2 regions of the Mesorhizobium sp. B2-2-3 genome follow, and region 1 is predicted to be linked to the other one. Evidence: predicted binding sites of a transcription regulator. Region 1 holds the regulator's gene; the other holds the start of a gene.
The links. Region 1 encodes LexA, which represses DNA repair genes until DNA is damaged. Its sites were predicted from a motif close to TGTTCNNNNTGTGTTCNG; they were not measured.
Positions count from the first base shown of each region.

Region 2: FJ951_RS08220 (DNA recombination protein RmuC) is a predicted target of LexA. The motif match lies at 2,007-2,024, and genes of this name have one in related genera.

Region 1 covers NZ_VFWC01000006.1:165,285-169,470, forward strand. The annotation lists gene FJ951_RS13200 (ComEC/Rec2 family competence protein) at 1-1,943, shown strand, start outside; gene lexA (transcriptional repressor LexA) at 1,937-2,680, opposite strand; gene FJ951_RS13210 (TetR/AcrR family transcriptional regulator C-terminal domain-containing protein) at 3,147-3,824, shown strand; gene kynU (kynureninase) at 3,821-4,186, shown strand, end outside.
Region 2 covers NZ_VFWC01000003.1:458,062-462,247, forward strand. The annotation lists gene FJ951_RS08205 (N-acetyltransferase) at 1-484, opposite strand, end outside; gene fmt (methionyl-tRNA formyltransferase) at 481-1,416, opposite strand; gene def (peptide deformylase) at 1,423-1,953, opposite strand; gene FJ951_RS08220 (DNA recombination protein RmuC) at 2,057-3,343, shown strand; gene FJ951_RS08225 (GFA family protein) at 3,363-3,767, opposite strand; gene FJ951_RS08230 (cation diffusion facilitator family transporter) at 3,893-4,186, opposite strand, start outside.

The sequences.
Region 1 (4,186 bases):
TGGGCTCGGAAATCTCCACGCAAATCACCGGCCGCGTCGTTTCGGTCGACCAGATGGAGACCGGGCGCATCCGGCTGACCATCGATGTGACATCGACCGCGCGGCCGAAACTACGCTACGCGCCCGAGCGCGTTCGCCTTTCGGCGCGCAAGGTGCCGGCTGAAGTGACGGCCGGCTCCCTCGTGACCGGCTATGCCAGGCTGTTGCCGCCGACCGGGCCGGTGCGGCCGGACAGCTACGACTTTTCCTTCGACAGCTACTTCGCCGGCATAGGCGCCAGCGGCTTCTTTCTCGGCAACCCCAAAATCGTCTCAGCCGATGACAGGCCGTTGTGGGCCGCCCTCTCAGCCGCCATCGAGAGTGCTCGCGAAAGCATTGCCGACCATATCAGGGGCAGCATCGGCGGCGCCGAGGGCGAGATCGCCGCGGCGCTGATCGTGGGTGTTCGCGCCGGGATTCCCGACGAGATCAATGAAGCGATGCGACGCACCGGCATCTACCACATCATCTCAATTTCCGGGCTGCACATGGCGCTGGTCGCCGGCACCGTCATGGGTCTGCTGCGTGGCGGCTTCGCGCTGTTTCCGAACTTTTCCTCCCGTCGGCCGGTCAAGAAATACGCGGCCGCGGCGGCACTTTTCTCGATCGCCGCCTACCTCGTCATTTCGGGCGTCGTTGTCGCCGCCGAACGCAGCTTCATCATGCTGGCGGTGATGCTGATCGCCGTTCTGTTCGATCGGGCGGCACTCACCATGCGCAATCTGGCTATTTCGGCGATCGCCGTCATCGTGGTGTCGCCGCACGAGGTGGTAGGGCCGAGCTTCCAGATGTCGTTCGCCGCCACCGCGGCCCTGGTCGGCGCCTATGCCGGCTGGTCGGATCGCAAAGCCGACAAAGCGCGGACCCCGCCGCCGCAACGGACCTTGCCTGGCCTGCTGACGCGAAAATTGCTGCTGGCGACAGGTGGGCTGGCGATGACCTCGATTATCGCGGGAAGCGCCACGGCGCTTTTCGCCATCTGGCATTTCCAGCGCGTGTCGCCGCTCAGCCTGTTCGCCAATCTTGCCGTCATGCCGATCGTTTCTGTCGTGATGTTCCTTGCGGTTGCCAGCGCGCTGCTGATGCCGTTCGGGTTCGATGGACCATCCCTTTATCTGATGGGCAAGGGACTGGCCGCGATGATCGCCATATCAGGATGGATCTCGCAACGCTCGCCGGTCGACGCGGTCGGGTTGATTTCGCAGCAATCCGTCCTTCTGGTGGCGATCGCCCTGGTCATCGCGACGATGGCCACGACATGGCTGCGGCTGGCGGCACTTCCCTTCGCGCTCGCCGGCCTGTTGACCGTCTCGGACACGCGCACGCCGGACGTGCTGATTTCGGAGGATGCCCGCCTGGTGGCGTTGCCGATCGGCGGCGGCGAGCTCGCGATCAACCGGGCGCGCCCGAACGAATTCACCGTCGATAATTGGAAACGCGCGCTGAAGTCCGAAACCATCGTTGCGCCGGAACTGTTCGACAGCGGAGACCGACAGTTCGACATCTTCGATCCCGCGCAACTTCCGGCGGGAGCGCCTTTCTATTGCTTCACGGGCCTGTGCATGGCCCGGCATACCTCGGGGGCGATCATCGCGCAGGTGGAGGATCGCAAGGACGCCTGGAGGGCCTGCTCCTATGCGGATCTGATCGTCATCAACGACCCCGCGGGCTACGACCCCTGCCACAATCCGCTGGTTCTCGTCATCACCAAGCGGCAGCTCGCTCGTAAGGGAAGTGCCGCCGTCTTCTTCGACCGGCAATCGGCGACGGCACCGGCACGGGTCAGCTTTGCCGTCGACAGGCCATATCGGCCTTGGCACGAACAGCGAAAATTCTCACGCGAGGCAAGGGGACTGCCGCCTTACCGTAAACCCGAAAAGCCCACCGCCGACCCCGCTCAGTAGCGCCTGATCAGGCCGACCAGCTTGCCCTGCACCTTGACCCTGTCCGGTCCGAAAATACGTGTTTCATAGGCCGGATTGGCAGCCTCGAGCGCAATCGAAGCACCCTTTCGGCGGAAGCGCTTAAGCGTTGCTTCCTCCTCGTCCACCAGGGCCACGATGATCTCGCCGGGACTTGCGGTGTCGGCATTGCGGATGATGACCGTGTCGCCGTCGAAAATGCCGGCCTCGATCATCGAATCGCCCTTGACCTCCAGCGCATAGTGTTCGCCGCCCATGATCATGTCAGGCGGCACTGAAATGGAATGCGTCTGATGCTGGATGGCGTCGATCGGCACACCCGCTGCGATGCGACCCATGACCGGGATCGACACCGCTGAAACCGCATCGTCGTCATTGCCGACAGCGGGCAGACGCGAAGACGTCGCCGGCTTGATCTGCCGGCTAGGGCTGCTGCCCTGTCCGAGGCTGCCCTGGATGACGCTCGGGGAGAACTTCTTTGCCGCGTTAAGACCCGGCGCGATCGAGTCCGGCAGGCGCAGCACCTCCAGCGCGCGCGCCCGGTTGGGCAGGCGGCGAATGAAGCCGCGCTCCTCCAACGCCGTGATCAGCCGATGAATTCCCGACTTGGAGGCGAGGTCCAGCGCTTCCTTCATCTCGTCGAAGGACGGCGGAATGCCGCTTTCCTTCAGCCGTTCATGGATGAACATCAAGAGTTCATGTTGCTTGCGCGTGAGCATGGCGGCCCCCAAAGGCATTGCACGAAGGGTCTGGAACCAGAATCAGAAAACAAACCCAGAACAAACACTATCTGTTCCAGTTGTGTTCCGCAACCATTTAAAGTTTAATGAATTTCTTAAGGCGACGGAAACGAAATGCCCTCCCGCAGCCAGCATCCTGCCAGCGCGGTCCGTCGTCAATGCGCTCCCGGGCCCTTTGAAACTATTTTGGTTAATGGCCTGTGGCCCGACCGGTCTCCACTCTTGGCACAAGCCTGCAAGCTGGGTGACCGGCAGGTGCGGGGTGCGTTTGGGCGGATTAGAAACCCCTGCGGCTCGTGAACGAAACGAAACCAAAATGCCAACTTCCGCCGGAAAACGGCCAGACACCACCACTGGTCGCGATGGGCTGCGTTCGCTCGCTCCTTGCTTCCCGTTCGCTTGACGAAACCGTATAATAATGTACGGTTTTCGAAGAGGAACACCAATGATCACGCCGAAGCAGGCCGCGCGACGCGAACGGATAGAGGAGGCCGCCTATGCGGTGCTCCGGGAAACCGGCTACAAGAGCGCCTCCCTGCTTGCTATCGCCAAGCGGGCATCGGCCTCGAACGAAACCCTCTACAACTGGTACGGCAACAAGCAGACCCTGTTTCGATCCTTGATCGAAGCCAATGCGGGAGAGGCAAGGAAGCTGCTGGAGGACGCCCTTCACCAGGCGCGCGATCCGCTCGAAACCCTGAACTTGCTCGGGCCAGTCCTGCTGACCCTCGTGACGGGCGACAAGGCGGTGGCGCTCAATCGCGCCGCGGCCGGCGACGTCAACGATACAGGCACGCTTGGCCAATCGATCGCGCAATTCGGCCGCAATACCATAATGCCGCTTGTTGGCGACCTGCTTCGAACCGCAAGTCGGGCCGGCCTGATCGCCTGTGACGATCCTGCCGAAGCCGCCGACATCTACATCAGTCTTTTGATCGGCGATCTCCAGGTTCGCCGGATCGTTGGGGTGCTCGAGGAACTGCCTCGGGCGGAAATCGAGCAAAGATCGCACCGGGCGTTCACCCTGTTCTTGCGCCTCTATGCGGCCAGCCCTTGCCCGGGCGGCAAAACAGCCGGCCCGTTTCCAGGGCGCTCTTCTCACCGAGGAACATCGCGACCATGAGCAAAATTCCCGATCTCGCAGCGATCAAGGCAATGGACACCGCGGATCCGCTGCGTGCCATGCGTGACCGCTTCACCTTGCCCCAGGGGGTGATCTATCTCGACGGCAATTCGCTGGGCGCCGCTTCGCCCGCCGTGTTCGGCGAGCTGCAGAAGGCCGCCACGCAGGAGTGGGCGCAGGATCTCATCCGCGCCTGGAACACCGCCGGCTGGTTCGACATGCCGGTCGAACTCGGCGACCAACTCGGGCGCCTGATCGGGGCCGCCGCCGGCCAGACGGTGGTCTGCGATACCACCTCGATCAACATCTACAAGGTGCTGCATGCGGCACTCGGGATGCGGCCGGACAGGTCAGTCATCGTC
Region 2 (4,186 bases), on a different contig from region 1:
CCGAGGCGTAGACCAGCCGGCCGGTTTCGGGAGCGTCGCCCCAGGCCAGCGCCTGCAGCGCCTCGCCCTGGTACTCGCTCTCGAATCCTTCGGCGCGCGCGTGGCTGTAGCCGAAACGGCCGTAGTAGGTGGGGTCGCCCAGCACCACGGCCAGCATCTCGCCGGCGTCGCGCAGGCGGATGTGAGCCTCGCGGATCAGCGCGCCGCCAATGCCGGTGCCGTGAAAGGAGGGCTCCACCGCCAGCGGCGCCAGTGCCACCGCCGGGAAATCCTTGCCGCCGGTGCGGGCGAAAAGCCGCGAAAACAGGATGTGGCCAACCACTTGCCCGTCTTCTTCCGCCACCAGTTCGACAACGGCGTCGCCGCCGGAAACCAGCGCGTCAACCAGCCCGGCCTCCGCCTGCTGGCCGAAAGCGTGTTCCTCGACGAGGCGGATGGCCTCGCGATCCCGCGGCGTCGCCGCGCGTATCGACATCATGCTCATGACAATTTCATTCCTTTTTCGATCTTGGTCCCGCGCAGGAATTCTTGCGCGGCGGCGGGCCTTCCGCCCGCCCGTTGAACTTCGACCAGCCGGATCGCGCCCGCTCCGCAGGCGACCGTCAGGCGGTCGTCGAGAATTCCTCCCGGTTCGCCCATGCCTTGCGCAAGCGTCGAGCGAAGCAGTTTCAGCCGTTCCACCCGGCCACCAATTTCAACCTCGCACCAGGCGCCGGGGAAGGGCGACAGGCCGCGAATGTTATTGTGGACTTCGGCCGCGGGTCGCGTCCAATCCACGTGCGTATCGGATTTATCGATCTTTTTGGCGTAGGTCACCCCCTCAACCGCTTGGGCGGTGAACGCCAGGCTATTCCTTTCCAGCCGCGCCAGCGCTTCCACGATCAGTGCGGCGCTGACGCTCATCAATCGATCATGCAGATCGCCGGCGGTCATATCGGGTTCGATGACGCATTTTTCAACCAGCCCCACCGGGCCGGTGTCGAGGCCTTCTTCCATGCGCATGACCATCATGCCGGTTTCGCTGTCGCCCGCCATAATCGCCCGTTGGATGGGCGCCGCACCGCGCCACCGCGGCAACAGCGAGGCATGGCCGTTGATGCAGCCCAGTCGCGGCGCCTCAAGCACCGCCCTGGGCAGCAGCAGGCCGTAAGCCACGACCACGCCGATATCGGCTTGCAGCGCGCGAAAAGCTGCCTGTTCGGCCTCGCCCTTGAGCGACGTCGGCGTGCGCGTCTCGATGCCCAGCCGTTCCGCCTCGCGCTGTACCGGCGACGGCGTCAGCTCAAGGCCGCGCCGGCCGGCGGCTCGCGGCGGCTGCGTGTAGACGGCCGCGACCTCATGTCCGGCATCGGCAATTGCGCGCAATGTCGGCACCGAAAACTCCGGCGTCCCCATGAAAATGACGCGAAGGGGCATTGTCCCCTATCCCACCAGCTTGCCCGGAGCCTTGTCCTTGGCCAGCTTCTTGAACTTCTTCACCACCATGTCGCGCTTCAGCTTCGAAATGTGGTCGATGAACAGCACGCCGTTGAGATGGTCGATCTCATGCTGCAGGCAGGTTGCCATCAGCCCCTCGGCCTCCATTTCCTGCAGCTTGCCATCGCGGTCGAGATACTTGACCCGCACGGAAGCCGGGCGTTCGACCTCGGCATAATAGTCGGGAATCGACAGGCAACCTTCCTCGTAGACGGAGCGCTGGTCGGCGCTTTCCAGGATTTCGGGATTGATGAAGACATGCGGCGCCGGCGTCTCGTCCTCCTTGGCGAGGTCGATCACCAGCATGCGCAGCGGCTCGCCGATCTGGATCGCGGCCAGCCCGATGCCGGGCGCGTCATACATGGTCGCCAGCATGTCGTCGGCCAGTTTGCGCAAGGGCGCGTCGACGCGCTCCACCGGCTTGGAAACCTGGCGCAGGATGGGGTCGGGAAGGATGATGAGCGGCTTGATCGGCATGGCGTCTCACCTAAGACCTTGAATAAAGGGCGTCAACCGGTACGCCGGGGGATCGTTCACGTTTTGATCTGTGCTGGCCGGCCGAATCGTCTATGCTGTGTGCATGAACGACCTGACATCCATCCTTTCGGAACCTGTCGCCCGGCTTGGCGCGACCACGATCACGCTCGGCCATGCGCTGGCGTTCGGGGCCTTTGTGTTTCTTGGCCTGTTCGTGGCGCTTGTCGTCGCGCTGTGGCGCTCGGCCAAGGCGCGCGCCGTGGCCGCTGCCGAAGCCGCCGACCATGCCCGCGACGCCGAGGCGCGGATGGCCGGCATATTGCAAAGCCAAGCCGAGATGCAGGGCCGCATGGGCGCCATCGCGGAAGTCTTCGGCGCGCGGCAGGCGGAACTGACGCAATCGATCGGCCAGCGCCTCGATGCCATGACCGGCCGCCTCGGCCAGACCATGACCGAGCAAACCAAATCCACTCATGAGAGCCTGGCCAAATTGCAGGAGCGGCTGGCCGTCATCGACACCGCGCAAGGCAACATCCAGTCGCTCGCCGGCCAGGTCGTGCAATTGCAGGCGATCCTCTCCAACAAGCAGACGCGCGGCGCCTTCGGCCAGTCGCGCATGGAAGCGATCGTCGCCGACGGTCTGCCGCACGGCGCCTACGAGTTCCAGGCGACCTTGTCCAACGGCAGCCGTCCCGATTGCCTGGTGAAGATGCCCAACGGCGCGCCGGCGCTTGCCGTCGACGCCAAGTTTCCGCTGGAAGCCTGGAACGCCATCCGCGCCGCCGAAGGCGCCGAACAGCAGAAGGTCGCGTCGCAGGCCTTCCGCCGCGACATCGAGGTGCATGTCCGCGATATCGCGGATAAATATCTGATCCAGGGCGAGACGCAGGATACCGCCTTCATGTTCGTGCCGTCGGAATCGGTGTTTGCCGAGATCCACGAAAATTTCGAGGCGGTGGTGCAGAAGGCGCACCGCGCCCGCGTCGTCATCGTCTCGCCGTCGCTCCTGATGCTGTCGATCCAGGTCATCCAGGCGATCCTGAAGGATGCCCGTATGCGCGAGCAGGCACACCTGATCCAGGGCGAGGTGATCCGGCTGATGGAGGATGTTTCGCGCGTCGACGAGCGGGTGCGCAAATTGCAGGGCCATTTTGCCCAGTCGGCCAAGGATATAGACGACATCCTCGTCTCGACGTCGAAGGTGACCAAACGCGGCCAGAAGATCGAAGCTCTGGAGTTTGGGGCGCAGCCCGGAGGCGATGCCGACCCTGACATGGCGTCACCAGCCCCTGCGAAGCCGGAACCCGGCCCGCGCGTTGTCGATTCCCCACGCGTTGCCGATTCAAAGACCGGCCAGCTCAGGCTGAGGGTCGTCGAAGGCGACGAATGAGGCGCCGCACCGGACGGCGCTACTGCTCCTCCACTGTGGTCATGCCGTGAAATTCAGGTAGCCAGTGAAGCGCCGAGCGGTGCCATTTTTGCAGTGTCGGAATCAAATCCTGGCGTTGCCGCGCGGTTCCCACTCGAATGCCGTAGACCTTTGGGCCATCTCCGACCGACGTGGCGTAAAGGTGCGAACCGCAGTCGGCGCAAAAGGCCTGGACGCGCTTGGCGCCGCTTGCCACGGTCTTGATGTAGACCTTCGGTGTACCCTTTGTGATCCGGTAGTGATCTTCAGGCGCCGGAACGGTGACGCGAAAGGCCGTACCGGTCAACTGTTGGCAATCGGTACAATGGCAGATCGAGGTCTTTTCCGGTTCGACCTCCGCCTCATAGGTGATGGCACCACAATGACAGCCGCCGTCGATCTTCATAATCAGTCCTCCAAAACTCGATCGGCTGATTTTAGCGGCGCAGCGTCGCAAGGCAACGACGCGACGCTGATCCAGAGGCATGATCCCGAGGAATGGAACGCGGGTTTCGAGGCTATGCTCAAAGTCTACTCGGATGCTGATTCGATCAGCTTGCGTCGCTGTTCCCAGGTGCCTGACGTCTGCGGCTTGACGAACAGCCGGGTGATCTCGGGCATTTCCTTCCTTAGCTGCGCTTCGAGGCGCTCGACGCAGGCTTCGATTTCCGGCGCGGACAGATGGTCCTCGAATTCGATGCTCAGGCCGGCAACGATTTCTTCCGGCCCCAGGTGGACCGTCAGGACGCCGTTCGCCCGCTGCACCGCCGGATCCTGCTGCGCGATCGCCAGCACTTCTTTCTGCACCGCGGGCGAAGCAGGCTC